Regions from separate parts of the Vibrio sp. HM8-C genome, predicted to be linked through region 2. Evidence: riboswitches for the same ligand, from Rfam matches in the RefSeq annotation. Region 2 holds a riboswitch; the other holds the start of a gene.
What was found. A riboswitch is a leader RNA that binds a small molecule or an ion and turns the genes downstream of it on or off. The one in region 2 is predicted to bind thiamine pyrophosphate.

Region 1: linked by a shared signal. The riboswitch ahead of thiC (phosphomethylpyrimidine synthase ThiC) and the one ahead of thiD (bifunctional hydroxymethylpyrimidine kinase/phosphomethylpyrimidine kinase) in region 2 are both predicted to bind thiamine pyrophosphate.

Annotation. Positions count from the first base shown of each region.
Region 1 is NZ_JBMMKS010000009.1:173,881-183,734, forward strand. It holds gene thiH (2-iminoacetate synthase ThiH) at 54-1,172, opposite strand; gene ACOSVQ_RS12395 (thiazole synthase) at 1,169-1,969, opposite strand; gene thiS (sulfur carrier protein ThiS) at 1,973-2,179, opposite strand; gene ACOSVQ_RS12405 (HesA/MoeB/ThiF family protein) at 2,170-2,976, opposite strand; gene ACOSVQ_RS12410 (thiamine phosphate synthase) at 2,963-4,186, opposite strand; gene thiC (phosphomethylpyrimidine synthase ThiC) at 4,190-6,157, opposite strand; TPP riboswitch at 6,267-6,365, opposite strand; gene crcB (fluoride efflux transporter CrcB) at 6,418-6,801, opposite strand; gene ACOSVQ_RS12425 (multicopper oxidase family protein) at 6,939-8,315, opposite strand; gene ACOSVQ_RS12430 (GGDEF domain-containing protein) at 8,411-9,070, opposite strand.
Region 2 is NZ_JBMMKS010000002.1:19,098-28,951, forward strand. It holds gene ACOSVQ_RS03085 (alginate lyase family protein) at 1-1,091, shown strand, start outside; gene thiD (bifunctional hydroxymethylpyrimidine kinase/phosphomethylpyrimidine kinase) at 1,083-1,907, opposite strand; TPP riboswitch at 1,990-2,087, opposite strand; tRNA gene ACOSVQ_RS03095 (tRNA-Lys) at 2,198-2,273, shown strand; gene hisIE (bifunctional phosphoribosyl-AMP cyclohydrolase/phosphoribosyl-ATP diphosphatase HisIE) at 2,305-2,916, opposite strand; gene hisF (imidazole glycerol phosphate synthase subunit HisF) at 2,913-3,686, opposite strand; gene hisA (1-(5-phosphoribosyl)-5-[(5-phosphoribosylamino)methylideneamino]imidazole-4-carboxamide isomerase) at 3,668-4,405, opposite strand; gene hisH (imidazole glycerol phosphate synthase subunit HisH) at 4,460-5,077, opposite strand; gene hisB (bifunctional histidinol-phosphatase/imidazoleglycerol-phosphate dehydratase HisB) at 5,077-6,150, opposite strand; gene hisC (histidinol-phosphate transaminase) at 6,164-7,204, opposite strand; gene hisD (histidinol dehydrogenase) at 7,210-8,517, opposite strand; gene hisG (ATP phosphoribosyltransferase) at 8,523-9,419, opposite strand; His leader region at 9,473-9,609, opposite strand; gene ACOSVQ_RS03140 (Na+/H+ antiporter NhaC family protein) at 9,811-9,854, opposite strand, start outside.

The DNA.
Region 1 (9,854 bases), on a different contig from region 2:
TAGCAAAAGACATTTAATCAAGAAGAGTGTTTCACGTGAAACATCTGTCTCACTCAATAGCTTCCTGAATATGCGAAGTGCCAATCCTGCCAGACTGCTTCTAATCCACGGCTCTTCATTGCTGCTGCAACATCATTTGCAGAACGCTCGTCGCTGATAGCAAACTGCTCCAACTCAACATTGGAATTTGCATAGCCGCCGGGTTGCGTTTTCGATGCAGCAGAGATGCTTGTGATCCCTAGAACCGAAACATTGTCTCTAAACTCAGCAGATTCTCGAGTTGAAAGAGATAACTCAACTTCCCCATTCCACAATCGGTAAGCACATATCAATTGCACCAGTTGTTTGTCTGTCATGACTGATTTCGGCTGAAGCGATCCGGCGCATGGTCTCAAGCGCGGAAACGATATTGAATATCGACTCTGCCAGTAAGCTCTCTCAAGATAGTCGATATGTGCTGCAACATAGAAACAGTCTGTACGCCAATCTTCCAGACCGATTAGCGCCCCCAACCCAATCTTATCAATTCCGGCTTTTGCCAATCGCTCCGGTGTATCTAAGCGATAATAGAAATCGCTTTTTTTGCCACGTAGATGGTGCGAAGCATAAGTAGACGGATGATATGTTTCTTGGTAAACCATCACCGCATCTAAGCCTAAGGTTTTGAGCTCCGAATACTGGTGTTGGTCTAGAGGCTGCACTTCCATCGCTAAGTAGTTAAAAGAACGTTTAATCAACGGCACAGTTCGTCTGAAGTATTCCATTCCCACTTTGGTTTCATGCTCGCCCGTAACCAATAACACACTATCAAAACCCATCTGCTTAATGGCTTCTACTTCCTGCTCTATTTCACTTTCGGTTAAAGTTTTTCGCTTAATCCGATTACCCATAGAAAATCCGCAATAGGTACATTCGTTAGAGCATAAATTTGACAGATATAGAGGCACATAAAATGACATTGTGTTGCCAAACCGTTGGCGCGTTTTTAGATAAGATAGTTGGGCAAGTTTCTCCAAGTAAAGTTCAGCCGCCGGAGATATTAGCGCTTTAAAATCTTCCAAATTACGTTTGGATTTACTTAAAGCCAGTTCGACATCCTTAGCCGTTTTAGAATAGATTGAAAGCTTAATGTCATCCCATTCCAGTTCCTTAAACCTTTCTATAAAACTCATTCGGTACCTCCGAGAAAATCCGTAAACGGACTTGAAGCCACCGCATGGTTTACCTGACTAGCTAAACCACTTTCATAAGCCATTCTTCCAGCTTCAACTGCGAGCTTAAATGCTTTGGCCATAGAGACAGGATCGCCAGCTGTCGCAATAGCGGTATTAACCAATACTGCATCAGCGCCTAGTTCCATTGCTAAGGCAGCATCAGAAGGAGCTCCTATACCTGCATCGACAATGACGGGTACTTTGGCTTGTTCGATAATAATTTCGAGAAAATCTCGTGAAACGATACCCTTGTTAGTCCCTATTGGTGCGCCGAGTGGCATTACCGCAGCGCAGCCCACCTCTTCCAATCGTTTACAAAGCACAGGGTCGGCATGACAATAAGGCAGAACGATAAAACCATCTTTTACCAATTGCTCAGCGGCTTTTAATGTTTCAATAGGATCGGGCATTAAATATTTTGGATCTGGGTGAATTTCTAATTTTAACCATCGCGTTCCTAGTGCTTCTCTCGCCAAATGAGCAGCAAATATCGCATCTCTGGCAGTCTTAGCGCCCGACGTATTAGGCAGCAAATTGACACCCGCTTCGATTAACGGAGTTAAAATGTCGTCGTCTCTATTTGCCAAGTTAACTCTCTTCAGAGCCATAGTAACTAGCTCAGACTCACACGCTTGTATCGACGCAGCCATGGCATGGCGATTGGCGAATTTACCTGTACCAGTAAGCAATCTTGAACGAAATGTCTTGTCCGCTATTTGAAGTAAATTTTGCTGGTTTGAATATGAGTTAGACATCAATTAGCCTCCTGCTATCGCTTGGAACAGCGAGATTTGATCACCTTCACTGAGCTGTTGGGTTTGCCATAATCCTTTAGGAACAATTTGGTCGTTAATGGCAAATACGCATCCTACGGTTGGCAAATTCAATTCTTGTTGCAAACTAGCTAGTGTGCTTTGCAACTTAATTTGCTGACTTACACCGTTAACACTGATAGTTATAAACATGATTCCACCTCACTGTTCTGGTATGCACTCCCTCCGTCGTTAGACAGATCAGCACACACACTACAATCGGGATCTCGCACTAAGTTCCATGTTTGCCATATCATCGATTTGCCATCAAATTTGTACAAACGATGTGTCTTCAACTCTTTCAAACCAATCAAATACTGAATAGAAAGCAAAGCTTGTAAGTTACCGATAGTTCCAACAACCGGTCCAATAACACCAAGCTCGGTACACTTATTCAATGAATTGTGGCTATCGATAGGCACTAAACAGGCATAACAACCTGACGTTTTATTTTCAGAAAAATCAAACGCGATGACTTGCCCATCCCAACCAATTGAAGCACCTGAAATGATCGGTACTTTAGATTCATAACAGACTCTATTGATTAGATGGCGCGTCTCTAAGTTGTCTGAGCAATCTAATACTAAATCAGCCATTTCAACTTCTAGTGGTAAAACTGAACTATCTATTCGTCTAGCAACTGTTCGAACGTGACAATCTGGATTTAGCGCTCTTAACTGCTTTGCCAAAGCATCGACTTTTGGGATAGATACATGGTCTGTGCGAAAAGCTATCTGCCTAGAAAGGTTGGAGACATCAACTTCATCATCATCGCAAATCACTAGTTTTCCGATACCAGCACCGGCTAAATACAAGCTTGCAGCATTACCTAACCCACCACAGCCAATGATTAACACAGAAGAATCGCAAAGCCTTTTTTGACCCACTTCGCCTACTTCTGGTAAGCATATTTGTCTCTGATATCTGACAAATGCATTATCCGATAACATCACTAGCCTCCTGTTTATTCAAACTAGGCAGACTAAGTTTGTTTGTAAGTTGCGACACAGCCTTCGCGACATCGGTAGCTTGTGTTATAGCTCTTACTACTGCGATGCTATCGACGCCCTGCTCAACCACTTGTTCTATGTTGCTTAAATCAATACCGCCTATAGCAACACTTGGTACCCCTATAACATCACCATAGGGCATACTATCGAGTAGCTTTTGATACAGACCTAGCCTCACCAAACCTTGAGGTTTAGATGGCATCTGTTTAGTGGTTGTTGGGAATATATGACCAAGAGCTATATAACTTGGAGACAGTTGATGGATACGAAGCAATTCAAAATAACCGTGGGTAGAAAGGCCTAACGCCATTCCACTGTCCGCTATCTCATTCAAGTCTGCTTCTAATACATCTTCTTGACCTAGATGCACACCGAATGCTTTATGCTTTAACGCTAACTGCCAATAGTCGTTGATAAAGAGTTGCGCTTTGAACTGCTTGCCTAGCTCGATAGCCTTAGCTATATGCGTCTCCAAGTCATGTTGAGTTCGGTCTTTTATACGAAGTTGAAGCGTTGTAATACCAAGATTGAGTAGACGCTCAACCCACTCAACGCTATCAACCACAGGATAGAGTCCAAGTGACTGTTTGTTCAATCTCGCGAATTGTGTGCTCTGTACCGGAACAGATTGCGGCTCTATTGTTGGGAAGTTTTCAAATTGTGTTGGCCATGTTTCACGTGAAACATTCATAGCTGCACGACTTAAAACAAGTGCATCTTCTAATGGGAAATCTAGAGCCAGACAGCTAACAACCCAAGCGAAATGATGCCAAGACTCACCATCTGAATAAGAACTCTTAGAAGTTATGTTCTGGTGAACCAGATGCGTGCCTACACCTAAGTGCAACCAGCAATCAACCAATCGACCTGACTGAATAACACAAACAGAAACTGAACTAGAAGAAGTACTAACATTGGCCTCTACACCATATGAGAGTTCCAAAAACGATTCTTGGGGTTCATCGTTATCTATCTTGAAGAGATTGCTAAAGATACGAGAAGTTTGCCTATCAACAAGTTCAATAAATTGAGTCGGGCTTACGCCCAACTCAATATCGCTGATATCAAAGCCCTGCATTTGAGCGAGCAATAATACTTGTTGAACTTCTCCCGTGAACTCAAGGCAATGAGATGGGATAAGTATTTTCACAAGTTACTCCTCAGTCACTACAGCGTTCTGTTTCACCGCAGGATGATATAACTCCGAACCAGACTGCAGAAACTCAGCAGACTTCTGGCGCATCCCCTCAGCTCTCTCATCAAAAAATAAGGAGTCATCAAGCATTTTGATTTCTATCGCCTGATCCGCCGCGACTTGTTCTTTGTTATTGGCATACTCCCTCACTTCTTGCGAGATCTTCATCGAACAGAACTTAGGACCACACATAGAGCAGAAATGAGCGACTTTTCCAGACTCTTGAGGAAGAGTCTCGTCGTGGAACGCACGCGCAGTTACTGGGTCGAGAGAGAGATTAAATTGGTCTTCCCAACGGAATTCGAAGCGAGCTTTTGATAGAGCATTGTCGCGAATTTGTGCACCCGGATGCCCTTTTGCTAAGTCAGCAGCGTGCGCAGCCAGCTTATAAGTGATAAGTCCGGTTTTCACATCTTCCTTATTGGGTAAACCGAGGTGCTCTTTAGGAGTCACATAGCAGAGCATAGCGCAGCCGTACCAACCAATCATTGCAGCACCGATACCTGAAGTAATATGGTCATAGCCGGGTGCAATGTCAGTAGTCAATGGTCCTAGCGTATAGAAAGGCGCTTCATGGCAGTGCTTCAGCTGTTCATCCATGTTCTCTTTAATCATGTGCATTGGCACATGCCCTGGACCTTCAATGAACACCTGAACATCGTAATCCCATGCTATTTTGCACAGCTCACCAAGGGTTCTCAGCTCAGCAAACTGGGCTTCATCATTCGCATCAGCAACCGACCCCGGACGCAAACCATCACCTAAAGATAGCGAGACGTCATACTTCGCACAGATCTCACAGATTTCACGGAAATGGGTATAAAGGAAATTTTCCTGATGATGAGCTAAGCACCATTTCGCGATGATAGAACCACCACGAGACACTATGCCCGTAACTCGCTTGGCTGTCATAGGTACGTAGCGAAGCAATAAGCCAGCGTGGATAGTGAAGTAATCAACGCCCTGCTCGGCTTGTTCAAGTAAGGTATCTCGCATCACTTCCCATGTGAGGTTCTCGGCAATACCATTTACTTTCTCTAACGCCTGATACATAGGAACAGTGCCGATCGGCACCGGACTATTACGCAGTATCCACTCGCGTGTTTCGTGAATGTTTCTACCGGTAGACAGATCCATCACCGTATCAGCACCCCAACGAGTTGCCCAAACGAGCTTTTCTACTTCTTCCTCAATAGAAGAACTTACTGATGAGTTACCGATATTGGCGTTCACTTTAACAAGAAAGTTACGACCAATAATCATAGGCTCTGCTTCAGGGTGGTTAATATTGCATGGAATAACCGCTCTACCTTCAGCCACTTCTTTGCGTACAAACTCTGACGTTATATCTTTTGGCAAGTTTGCACCAAAGCTCTGACCTGAGTGTTGTTGGTTAAGTTGTTCATCCTGATATCTACGATTGCCCATATTCTCGCGCAGGGCAATAAACTCCATTTCAGGAGTAATGATTCCCTGACGAGCATAGTGTAACTGAGTGACTCGTTTGCCCTCTTTAGCACGACGAATCGAAGGTAAGTTGCCATAACGCAACTCGTCGAGTGTATGGTCATCCAAGCGTTCTTGAGCATATTCAGAACTCATAGAGTGTAAAATCTCAGTATCGTTTCGCTCTTCAACCCAATTGGATCTTAACTTAGGCAGACCACTATAGAGGTCAATCTGATGTTCTGGATCGGTATAAACACCAGAAGTATCGTAAACAGAGATGGGCTCATTAGACTTAAAAATCGGCGAATCTTTGCTGCCGCCAACTAAGCTATCGGCTAGCGCAATTTCACGCATCGGTACTCTTAGATCAGGTCTAGAGCCAGTAACATAAGTCTTGGTTGAATTTGGGTAAGGTTGGACAGAAAGAGTTTCAATAAACTGTTTTGCTTCCAGTCTCGCTTGTTTGCGATTCGACATAGCATTTTCCTTGTATTGTTTTAGGGATAAATGCTTGGCGGAAATATGTGTCAATAAGAGATGAGTAGACAGATCTTAGGTATGGGGCTAAAAGCCGACCAATCTAGAAAGAGGGTCTTCTCTTGTTCCCTTCGCTGGTATTAACCAGATCAGGTTCAACGGATCCCGAATAAACGGTCTCAGCCTTATGGCACTCCGACAAGTGAAACGATTATAGATAAAGAAATTTAGTTAACCAAGCACAAAAATAGAGCTTTTGATCAACCTTTTATTAACCACTGGTATGCAAGCCATGCGGCTGAAATGCTAAGTAATACGTTTAGAAGAACGTTGAACCCCATCTTAACAAACGCACCTTGTTGCATCATTAACACGTTGTCCATAGAAAACGTCGAGAAGGTTGTCAACGCACCTAAGAATCCTAGACCAATAATTTGACGCCACGGGTATGGTGCTAACCATTCGTTCTCAACCGCCGCAATCAATAACCCCATAATAAAAGAGCCGACCACGTTAACGGTTAGCGTACCGTATGGAAAAGAGCGACCAAATAAAGTGATACACATTTCTGATACGAGATATCGAGAACACGCACCGATCGCACCGCCGACCGCGATAAGACCCAAAATAGAAAATTGCCCCATGAACCCTCCCAAAATCATTTTGCTTATTGTACTGACTTATTGAGCAAAAAAGAGCCGAAAATGATGAAAATAAAGATCTCAGAATAAACACATGAGCCACGATAACTCGACACTTTTAAAACGTTACAGGAGTCACTTTAGGCAACTTCTACGTATCCCATCAAGCCTGTTTTCATATGTTCAATCACATGACAGTGATACATCCATCGACCAGGGTTATCCGCAACAAATGCAGCCTTCGCTGAACCATTTTTTCCAAGTAGCACAGTATCGGTATGGAATGGTTCATCAACAGGTTTACCATCGAGTTCCAAAACCGTAAATGTATGTCCATGCAGGTGGATAGGATGATGATACTGAGTGACATTTTTTAAGTTAAAAATGTAGGTTTTACCTAACTCCAACTTCGCAAGAGGGGCTGGAATGTTATTAGCACTCATTCCTTCCCACGCACGCTTATTCATCAGCCAAAAATTGGGTACTGCATGACCATGATTGTCTGCTGGCGTGACCGCACCTTCCCACTCGAACACAAAGTCAATTGACTGTGCATTTTGTAAATCTATTTTTGGAATTGGATTAAGTGGCAGAGCAGGTATAGAAGCACCCTCACTTAATGTCGATTGCTGAGATTGAAATTCGCACATTGGGAACGGGAATTTTCCTTTCATCTGGCGTACGTAAACTGTATCCCCAGCCTTAGGAGCGATAAAAGCCACATCAACCCTCATTCCAGGTCCAATCTTATGCTGAGTAAGCTTGTATGGCGTTTTTATGGGGTTGCCGTCAATGGCGATAATCCACGCTTCGACACCTTCAACAGAAATTGGATAAGTAATCGTGTTGTCGACGTTCGCTATTCGCAATCTAACGCTGGCATTTTGCTGAATTTGATAACTAGGATTAGGCACACCATTAACTGTACCCCACTCTCCCGGAGTCCCCATCCGAGCACTGTAGCGGGGAATCATCAGATCTTTCCACTGACCACTTTTATCAAGATGCCAGTGTTTTAGCGCCAGTTCATGTTCTTCTTCGAAAGATACTGGATTAGCTTCTTCCACGACGATCAAACCAACCAACCCCATACCTAACTGCTTAACACTATTCATATGTGGGTGATACCAGAAAGTACCTGCATCTGGAGGAGTAAACTCATAGACAAAGGTTTCACCGGGCATAATCGGTTTTTGGCTAAGAAATGGAACGCCATCCATACCAATTGGGATGCGAAGCCCATGCCAATGGATTGTTGTCGGCTCATCTAACTTGTTAGTAAAACGGATTGTCACTTTCTCACCCTGACGACAACGGATCGTTGGCGCAGGTATTGAGCCGTTAAAACCTAAAACAGACGTTTCATATCCAGGAACAACCTCAGCATAAGCAGGCTCAGCGGTAAGGTCGTAAGTAAATTGATCGTGATCGCTCCTAACCAAAGAACACGCTGGTAACATGCTGGATAAACCGATAGCAGAGCTAATAGAGAGAAAACGACGACGGGTGAGATCCATTCTTGCCTCAGGTATAACAAATAAAAGAAAGAGTTAATAAAACGTATTCTCAACACAAAGTAAACAGCGTAGGTTGCTTAATAGCACACACAACACTATTTCTTCACAATGCAATTTCTGCCTTTGCGTTTGGCCAGATAGAGTGCCGAGTCAGCTTTACTAAATAAACTATGAAGAGTGTCCTTTGGCTCTACGTGACTGTAACCGACACTGATCGTAACAGGGCTAGGAAGCATTGAGGATGCTTTTGTTTCAACAGACTGACGCATCTCTTCCAACAGACGCTGAACGCTTTCAGAATCGCTTTGAGGAAGAAAAATGACGAACTCTTCGCCACCATATCGGCCTATAAGATCTTTAGGTTTAATAAATGACGCGAGAATGTTACATACAGCGACAAGAGTATTATCACCAACATCGTGACCATAAACATCGTTAACCTTTTTGAAATGGTCGATATCAACAACAGCAATGAAACCTTGAGTATCTGAACTAGATAAGGATTTAGAGATCCGCTCGTTGATATAGCGTCTATTGTATAAACCAGTCAGCTCATCACGAATTGAACGCTCATAATGCCAATCGATTTGGTTGAACAAGAACAGGGACAATAGTGAGCCGAGTAGAAAGAAAGACACAATGTTCTGAGTGATGACGACAGCTACGCGGTAATAATCAGCACTGTCGCTGATTGCTAATGCAAGGGTTGGGAAACTTGCAGCGATCATACAAACCATAGCTGAAAGAGCAAGCATCTGCTCTCCTCTACCATTTGTCTCCTTATGCTTAATACAGACCAGATAAGTTGCTAGATAAACCGAAACAAAATTTAGAAAGCCAAATTGCACTCTCAATTGGAGATAATTGGGCCAATAATGATAAGCCAGGTTCTGAATCGCGGTGTAAGCAAAAACATGTAAAAAAGCCAGCTTCCATAGCCCGCTAGTAATTGGCTTCTTATACCAGCTCAGAACACCAAATAAGAGCAGATAAGCAACGCTCATATAGCAGATATTATTGAGCAGAACGGAATAACCGAGAGGCAGCCAGGTACGAATTGCCATCGTGGCAAACGCTAATCCAAATAGTATAAAAAAAAGAAAGAAATAAGACGCTGAGCGTCGCTGGTACCCACTCAACCCACTTCGAATTTTGTACAAAAACAGACAGCCAACAACACTGCAAACAATATTGTTTAAGACACTAGCAAAGTTAATAAGATCGGAAGCGGAGTTAATCACAGTATGGCGTTCATAGAAGCAATAGTGTTGGATAGTATCATTGATACTAATGATAAAAAAGAAACCAATCTGGAGAGACTATTTCCACAATTGCCATAGGTACCGATGGTTGAAATAAAATTCTCTACGGTAGACCGAAGTATAGATACAAAAAGGCCGTAATCTTTCAATTTTGGCTTCTAGTAATGGCAAGGGTGGATAGATTAGAACTCCCAGTACGCGCTGATTTTCGGTATTGGCAGAATCCGCTGCTCTGCCAATTGGGAGATAGAAAGTGAAATTCTCAATGTTGCAGATG
Region 2 (9,854 bases):
TTCAGGTTCTTGAGAACAACAAGAAAGACTTGCAACACCTAAATCAACCTTTCACCACTCTTATTCGCAGAGCCGATAAAGCATTAGCTAATCCCGTTGACCCTGTGACTAACAAGACGTCGATGCCTGCCAGTGGCGATATACACGACTACTACAGTTTTGCTCCTTATTGGTGGCCAAACCCAGACACCGAATCTGGTTTGCCTTACATCCGCAAAGATGGCGAATTCAATTTGGAAACCAAGAGCTCTGCTACCGATATGCAAAGGCTCACCACTTTTGCTAACAATGTAAAGTTATTCGGATTGGCTTACTACTTCACCGACGATCAAAAATACGCAGATAAAGCGATTGAACAGCTCCGAGCATGGTTCATCAACTCGCAAACCAGAATGAATCCCAATATGAATCATGCACAAGCGATACCCGGTCGAGTTAACGGGCGTGGTATTGGCATCATTGATAGTCGCGTGTTAATTGGCGTTGTTGACGCTGTTGAATTGATAAAACCAGCGCTCAAAGAAAAAGATTATCAAAGCATTGTTGCTTGGTTTACAGAGTTCAATCACTGGTTGGTGTCTAGTGCTAATGGTATGGATGAAGAAAAGCAGCACAACAATCACGGAACTTGGTATGACGCTCAAGTAGTAGCGTTTTCTTTGTTTACCCACCAACCCGATATCGCCAAACAACGTTTGCAAATTACGAAAGCCAAGCGAATTGCAAACCAATTTGACCAAGACGGAAAACAAGATGCGGAACTCGCACGCACTCGCCCTTGGCACTATTCCAATTTCAACTTGCAGGCATACAGCTTACTCGGTATCTATGGAGAAAAGCTTGGGGTAGATATTTGGGGTTATCAGACAAATGGTATCGCTCTTGAAAATGGCTATCGGTACATAGCCCAATACGCCATTGCACCTGAACTATGGAGCCTAAAAGAGTTCAAAAACATCAACCCAAGCATATCGTATTCGAACATGCTGTATGCCAGCCATGCTTATGCTGACCCAATATTTAAAAAAGCGGTCACTAAGCTCAGCCAATCCAAAGAGAACCAATCAGACATAGCGAATTTACTATTTTGATTGATGCAACATAAAGAAATGATCCACAGGACCTCGCCCCTGACCAACACTTAACTTATCTGCGCTTGCTATGGTTTGAATGATGTATTGTTTAGCATGAGATACCGATTGCTGAAGGTCATACCCCTGCGCAAGAAACGAAGCAATTGCCGATGACAAAGTGCAACCCGTCCCGTGCGTATTGATGGTATCAATTCTCTCTGCGCTTAATTGATGAATCTTCTTCTGAGTGATAAGCAGGTCATCACTGTAAGATGACTGCTCTAAATGCCCACCTTTTAGTAATACTGCTGAAGTACCTAACTGCCGTAGAGACAAAACCATATCGTTAATTTCATCAGCATTATTAGGTTCGTCTAGACCAGTCAAAGCAGCCGCTTCAGGAAGATTAGGGGTAATAATGTCTGCAATAGGCAGCAGACATTCTTTCAGACTGGATATCGCGCTTTGTTTCAGCAACAGGTCACCGCTGGTTGCCACCATGACTGGGTCTAACACGATAAATTGTGGTCTGTATTGACGAAGCTTATCTGCAACCAAATGGATGATGTCGCTATCCGCTAACATACCAATCTTAACAGCGACAATATTTAGGTCTCCAAACACCGCATCTAGTTGGCTCTCTATATGTGCTAGAGGAATGGGTAGAATGTCAGTAACACCTAAGGTGTTTTGCGAAGTGATAGCCGTGATAACGGATGCCGCATAAGCACCTGTAGCAGAAATGGCTTTAATATCGGCTTGAATGCCCGCTCCGCCGCCACTATCTGAACCAGCAATGGTAAGAACGACAGGAATTAAACTGGATTTATACATAACTGTTCCTTCGGGGTATGACATACAGGAACAGACTCGCGCGCTCACATCTGAAGAAGATGGCAACACGAGAAATTCAATCGGGATGATTGGATTAGTTCCCTACGTCAGTATTAACTGAATCAGGTTCAACGGGTCTCGCAATGCGATCTCAGCCTTATGGCTCCCCGACTAATGGCGGACAGAATAACAATTATTTTGTCAGTTATGCAATTTATTACGAGCGCAGAGAATAAGTTACGTAATAGCGTCTATACTTTGCTGAGTAGAATTACACCGTGAGAACAAGTAGGCCGTTAACTCAGTTGGTAGAGTAGTTGACTCTTAATCAATCGGTCGCGGGTTCGAGCCCCGCACGGCCTACCAAAACGTTCTCTTCAGCTAATTAAAGCTACCCTTACTTGTGACGCTCTTTGAGCTTATTAATCACATCACTCATTGATAAACCTTGGTCTTGAAGTAAGACGAGCAAGTGATAGATCAAGTCCGCAGACTCACAAACTAATTCCGCCTTATCGCCCGACGTCGCCGCAAGTGCGACTTCAACGCCTTCTTCGCCCACTTTCTGCGAAATGCGTTTGGTGCCACGCGCATAAAGACTAGCGGTGTAAGAGGAGTCTGGATCGGCACTCTTGCGGGCAGCCAATAGCTGCTCAAGTTGATGAAGCCACACCATTTGTGACTCCTCTTGTGCATCACCATCCCAACAAGTTGTTGTGCCAGTGTGACACGTTGGGCCAATCGGATTTACTTTTACCAGCAAGGTATCTTGGTCGCAGTCCAAAGCAATATTTTTCAATTGCAACACGTTGCCAGAGGTTTCTCCTTTGGTCCATAGACGCTGCTTGGTGCGCGAATAGAAAGTGACTTGTTCTGTTTCCAATGTTTTCGCTAGTGCTTCTTGGTTCATGTACCCCATCATCAGCACTTGGCTTGAACCAAAGTCCTGCACAATCGCAGGAACAAGACCATCAACCTTTTCCCAATTAATTCGTTCCGCTAGGCTCATAGTCTCACCTCAACCGCTTGTTGTTTTAAATATTGCTTGAGTTCACCAATATTGATGATTTGTTTGTGGAATACCGACGCTGCTAACGCACCATCAACATTCGCTAATTTAAACGCATCTGCGAAATGCTCCATAGCACCCGCACCACCAGACGCAATCAAAGGTACGCGACATACAGATCGAACCATATTCAGTTGCTCTAGGTCGTAACCGTTACGTACACCGTCTTGGTTCATCATATTTAATACGATTTCACCCGCGCCACGTTTTTGCACTTCTTGAACCCAATCTTTGGTTTCCCACTTGGTTGCTTTAGTACGCGCTTCATCACCAGTGAACTGGTAAACCTGATACTTGCCCGTCTCTTTATCAAAATAGGAGTCGATACCTACAACGATACATTGCACACCAAACTTATCCGCTAGATTGGTGATCAGGTCTGGATTCGCTAATGCTGGCGAGTTAATCGATACTTTGTCCGCTCCGAATTCGAGGATGCGAGCAGCATCTTCGGCTGATTTAATACCACCAGCGACACAGAAAGGAATGTCAATTACCTCTGCAACTCGCGCAACCCAGCTTTTATCCACCACACGACCATCACTGGATGCGGTGATATCGTAAAACACCAACTCATCTGCGCCCTCTTCCGCATAACGTTTTGCTAGCGGAACGATGTCTCCGATGATTTCGTGATTGCGGAACTGCACGCCTTTCACAACCTGTCCGTCACGAACGTCCAAACAAGGGATTATACGTTTTGCCAACATGCGAACGCCTCCTCAGTGGTGAATTTACCATCCAGTAACGCACGACCAACAATCACGCCAGCCACACCACTACCTTTCAGCGCTTCAATATCCGCTAAACTACCGATACCGCCTGAAGATTGGAACTGAACCTGTGGGTATTGTTTGCAAAGGTCAACATACAGCTCAACGTTAGAACCGGCTAGCGTGCCGTCACGGGAAATGTCTGTGCAGAGTACATGTTTCAAACCGACGGTTAGATAATCGTCAATCAGTGCTTCGATGGTGACACCTGAATCTTCCTGCCAACCGGAAATCGCCACTTTGCGTGTACCGTCAGCATCGATGTTAATATCCAGCGCTAGCACAATTTTTTCTGCGCCGTATTTGGTCATCCAACCTTTCACTAGTTCAGGTTGTTTAACAGCCGTTGAACCAACCACAACACGCTGCGCGCCTGCTTCGAGCAGGTCAACCACGTCTTGCTCGCTGCGTACACCGCCACCAATTTGAATATTGGCTGGCGTACCTGCCAGTAATTTTGCAATCAGGTCTAACTGGCGAGCACTGGTATCTTTTGCGCCCGTTAAATCCACAAGGTGTAGCCAGTCAGCGCCAGCTTTGTTGTATAAATTGAATTGTTCAACTGGGTCGACTTTATATTCTGTCACTTGGCCGTAATCACCCTGATAGAGGCGTACAACCTGACCTTCAATTAAATCTAATGCGGGAATAATCATTTCTGTTCCTTATTCGACTTGCCGCTTTATCGCTTACAGCTTCCGTCTATTTTTTTAGAGCTCTAGGAAGTTCTGAATTAACTTAGAACCGGCTTTTGATGAACGCTCTGGGTGGAACTGAACACCGTAATAATTGCCATTTTGAATCGCTGCGCTAAATGGATTTCCGTAGTCACATTCAGCAATGGTGTAGTCACCTACAGGCATTGCAAAGCTGTGTACAAAATAGAAGTACTCGCCCTCTTCAATATCTTTGAAAAGAGGGTTGCCAGCTTTAGCCGAAACGGTATTCCAGCCCATGTGAGGCAATGGCAAATCACCGGTTTGCATTAAACGAACTTCACCTTCAACCAAGCCCAGACATTCAACGATATCATCCGCTTTCTGTCCTTTCTCTTCAGATAATTTACCTAGTAACTGCATACCTAAACAGATCCCTAGTAGCGGTTTATCTACCTTTGCCACCAGCTCAATAAGGTTACGCTCTTCAAGGTTCTTCATCGCTTCGCTGGCTGTTCCTACACCCGGTAAGAACAGCTTATCCGCAGCAAGAACCACTGCTGGGTCTTTTGAAATCGTCACTGGATAGCCCAAACGTTCAATGGCAAATTTCACTGAAGAAACGTTGGCACAACCCGTATCGATAATGACAACTTTTTGTTCATTCGCCATTAGAGAACCCCTTTGCTGCTTGGCAACTCATTTCCTTGTACTTGAATAGCCTGACGCAGTGTACGACCAAACGCCTTAAATAAGCTTTCAATGATGTGGTGGTCATTCTCACCAGTAGAAGACAAGTGCAGAGTGCACGCGAGTGTGTCAGTCAAAGAACGGAAGAAGTGGTAAACCATCTCTGTGGATAAATCGCCTACTTCTGGGCGACTGAACTCAGCGTCGAATTTCAAATATGGGCGACCTGACAGGTCTAATGCACATTGCGCCAAACATTCGTCCATTGGCAGTGTAAAACCAAAACGACCAATACCACGCTTATCGCCTAAGGCTTCTTTAATCGCCTGACCAAGTGCCAAAGCGGTATCTTCAACGGTGTGGTGGTCATCGATGTGCAAGTCACCATCCACTTTGAGCTTCAATTGGAAACCGCCGTGAGTCGCGATTTGATCAAGCATGTGGTCAAAGAAACCTAAACCCGTTTCGATTTGGTTACCGCCAGTCTCATCAAGATTAACTGCAACCTGAATGTCCGTTTCTTTGGTTTTGCGAACCACTTTTGCAGTGCGAGCTTTTACTGTTAGGTCTTTGACGATTTGTGGCCAGTTCATCGTTTCTGGATTGTACTGAATACCACGAATAGCCATGTTCTCTGCTAACTGTAGATCTGTAAGACGGTCACCAATCACAACCGATGATTTAAAGTCAACTTTGCCGCCTTGAAGGTAATCTTTCACCATACCTAATTTAGGCTTACGGCAAGAGCAGTTGTCTTTTTCAAAGTGAGGGCAAATCAACACATCATCAAACTTCACCCCTTGAGACGAAAAGATATCCATCATCATGTTGTGTGGAGCATCGAAGTCTTCTTGCGGGTAGCTGCTTGTGCCTAAACCATCTTGGTTAGTCACCATTACCAAACGGTAGCCTGCATCTTGCAGAGTCAACAAACTTGGGATAACAAAAGGTTCCAGTTTAAGTTTATCTAAACGGTCAACCTGAAAATCCACCGGTGGCTCAACAATCAAAGTGCCATCACGGTCGATAAAGAGAATTTTCTGTTGGGTGCTCATTGTAGAATCCTTTCTATTGGTAGTAGTTACGAATAAACGCGACGGTCTTTTCGCACTCTTCTCTATTGCCTACGCTAATACGCACACAATCTTCAATCGGTGAATTACGTAAAATAATGCCTGAATCCCATGCTGCTTTGAACAAAGCATCACCGTCTGGGAACTTAACTAACAAGTAGTTACCCCACCCTTCAAACACTTGCACACCACTTATCATGGACAGACCCACTTGCATATATGCACGGTTAGCGTTTAGGTCGAGCACTTGGTATTTTGCACGAGCAAGTCCTGCTTCAGACAATGCTTGAGTAGCGATTTCCGCAACAGGTACAGGTACTGGGTATGGTGCGATAACTTTTAGCAGCACATTGATCAACTCTTCATTAGCAAGAGTAAAACCACAGCGAAGACCTGCAAGAGCAAACGCTTTGGATAGCGTACGTAGGATCGCTAAGTTTGGATACTGTGCCAGCAAATCAACCGTAGATGCTTCTGGGCAGAAATCGATATAAGCCTCATCCATCACGACAATCGCGCGGTCTTTGGTCATCTCTAACAAAGAAACAATATCTTCACGTTTAACGAGATTGCCAGTTGGGTTATTTGGGCTACAAACAAACACCAACTTAACGTTTTCTAGGTTGGCTTCAATGTTGGCTAAATCTAGCTGCCACTCTGCAGTCAGTGGTACTTTCTTACGTTCAACACCAATAGTTTCTGCGCTGATTGCGTACATACCGTATGTCGGCGGGCAGAACAAAATCGCATCTTGGTTTGGTTCGCAAAATGCACGCACCAATAATTCAATGCCTTCATCAGCACCACGAGAAGTTAACACTTGCTCTGGTTTTACACCTGCGTATGACGCATACGCGTTGATGAGTTCAGGTGGCTGGCATTCGCTATAACGGTTTAAGCGAGCAAAATTTGTTTTGTATTCGTTGTTGAATGGCGATTCGTTAGCGTTTAGCCACACATCACCGCTTCCGCCAATGCGACGAGCAGAAAGATAAGGCGTTAATTGCTGAATTTGTTTACGAGCGAGTTTTTCCATGATGATTACGCCTTTTGTCCTTTATCAGTAAGGAGTTTCTCTATGCGGATAGTAACGGCACGTTTGTGTGCGTCTAAACCTTCCGCTTCTGCCATTTTTACAACTGTTGGAGCCAGTGATTTCAGACCGTCTGCGCTTAGCTCTTGAACTGTCATACGCTTACTAAAATCTGCCAAACCTAAGCTAGAATATGTGCGAGTGTAACCGTAAGTTGGTAGTACGTGGTTAGTACCTGATGCATAGTCACCTACCGATTCTGGAGACCAGTCGCCCAAGAAGATAGAACCTGCATTATCTAACAATGGAACAAGCTCACGAGGGTTCTTAGTCTGAACAATCAAATGTTCAGGACCGTAATAGTTAGAAATTGAAACTGCTTGGGTCAATGACTCTGCAATAATGATTAAGCTTGAAGCAAGCGCCTTTTGTGCAGTATCTGCGCGCGATAGCGACTTCAGTTGTTTCTGAACAGCATCCGCTACTTTATCGGCAACCACAGGTGATGGAGTCACTAGCACTACCTGAGAATCCGGACCGTGCTCAGCTTGGCTTAGTAAGTCAGCTGCAATGAAATCTGCGTCCGCAGTGTCGTCTGCAATCACTAATACTTCTGATGGACCTGCTGGCATGTCAATCGCAGCGCCACGGAAATCCTTGCTCACTTGACGTTTAGCTTCCGTTACATACGCATTGCCTGGACCAAAAATCTTATCCACTTTCGCTACGCTTTCAGTACCATAAGCCATCGCAGCAATCGCCTGACCACCGCCGACATTGTAAACTTCATCGATTTTACAAAGCTTAGCGACATAAAGAATTTCATCAGCGATTGGAGGTGGTGAGCAAAGAACCACTTTGCGACAGCCTGCAATTTGCGCTGGCACACCAAGCATCAATACGGTTGATGGTAATGGCGCGCTACCACCTGGAATGTACAAACCCACTTTATTGATAGCGCGAGTCACTTGCTCGCATACCACGCCAGGCATAGTTTCAACTTTAATAGGAGCCGGCTTTTGAGCCTTATGGAACTTGGTAATGTTGTTATAAGCCACTTCTAACGCTTGCTTCATTTCGTCATCAAGACGCTCACAAGCAGCATCGATTTCTTCCGCAGAGACGCGAATCGATTCTGGCTTACATTTATCAAATTTTTCAGTCAACTCTAACAGAGCCGAGTCACCTTCCGCGCGAACCTTTGCAATAACCTCTGCCACTGCCGCTGTGATGTTTGCACCTTCAGCGATAGCTGGGCGTTCCAATACAGAATCTTGCTGAGTTTCACTTAGCGATTGCCAAACGATCGTTCTCATCAGGGTTACTCCATCATCTTTTCAATTGGTAATACAAGAATAGAACTTGCACCAAGCGCTTTTAGCTTTTCCATTGTTTCCCAGAACAAGTTTTCAGCACTGACTAGGTGTACCGCTACGCGGGTTTTATCTGCAGAAAGTGGTAGTACGGTTGGGTCTTCCGCTCCAGGCAATAGCGCTGTGATTTGAGGCAACTTCTCTACTGGTGCGTGTAGCATGATGTATTTCGATTCTTTCGCTTGCTGCACGCCATTCATACGAGTTAATAGACGGTCAATCAAGGCTGCTTTATCAGGTGCAAATTCACCAGTACGTTGAATCAGTTTCGCTTTCGATTGGAAAATCACTTCCACTTCTTTCAAACCGTTTGCTTCAAGTGTAGCGCCTGTTGAAACTAAATCTGCAATCGCGTCTGCAAGGCCTGCACGAGGAGCAACTTCCACCGAACCTGTAAGCATACAAGTGCTGAAATCAATGCCACGCTCAGCCATGTACGCTTTGAGAAGTTGAGGGTAAGTGGTTGCAATACGTTTGCCTTTAAGATCCTGTGGTCCGTTGTATTCCACATCTTTATCAATGGCGATAGAAAGACGACAGCCGCCAAAGTCCATACGACGAAGGTCAACGAAATCGCTTGGTTGGTTTAAAGCAATACGGTCGTAGCGAGTTTCTTCTAACACGTTCTCACCAACAAAACCTAAATCAACCACACCATCCATGATTAAACCTGGGATATCGTCATCACGAACAAGAAGCAGGTCAATTGGCATATTTAGTGAGTGAACCACTAAGCGCTCACCCATCACGTTAAACTTAACACCACACTTTTTCAGTAAGTCTTGGCATTCGTCACTCAAACGACCTTTCTTCTGGACGGCAATTCTTAGGCGTTGTGTTTGCATTACATTCTTCCTTCGTAAAATATTGAAATCTTTAAGTTTTAATTAAGCTAGATAGTAAAAAACCCTTGGGAGATTGGTCTCCCAAGGGTCTAAAATCTTAAAAATACTTTGATTTAACCACCGGGAGATTCCTGTCTCCCGGGTATGCGTACATCTCCCGAAAGACTCTTAGGGATGATGGTGATGATGAATGTTCATTACAAAATTACGCATACTTAATTACACCGAATGTGTTCACTGGATTGCTTTCAACACTATCTAAGCTCGTCTCATTTTTCAACAAAAAATTTCACTTTTTGTCATCTTTTTCTTACTGCCGTTTTTTAAGCGTAAAAAAGGAGGCCTAAGCCTCCTTCAATCAATCGATATATCAGCTATCTGCTATCAACGATCAAGCCGCTTTACAGCTCAACATCTTTGATTTCGCTAGTGTGC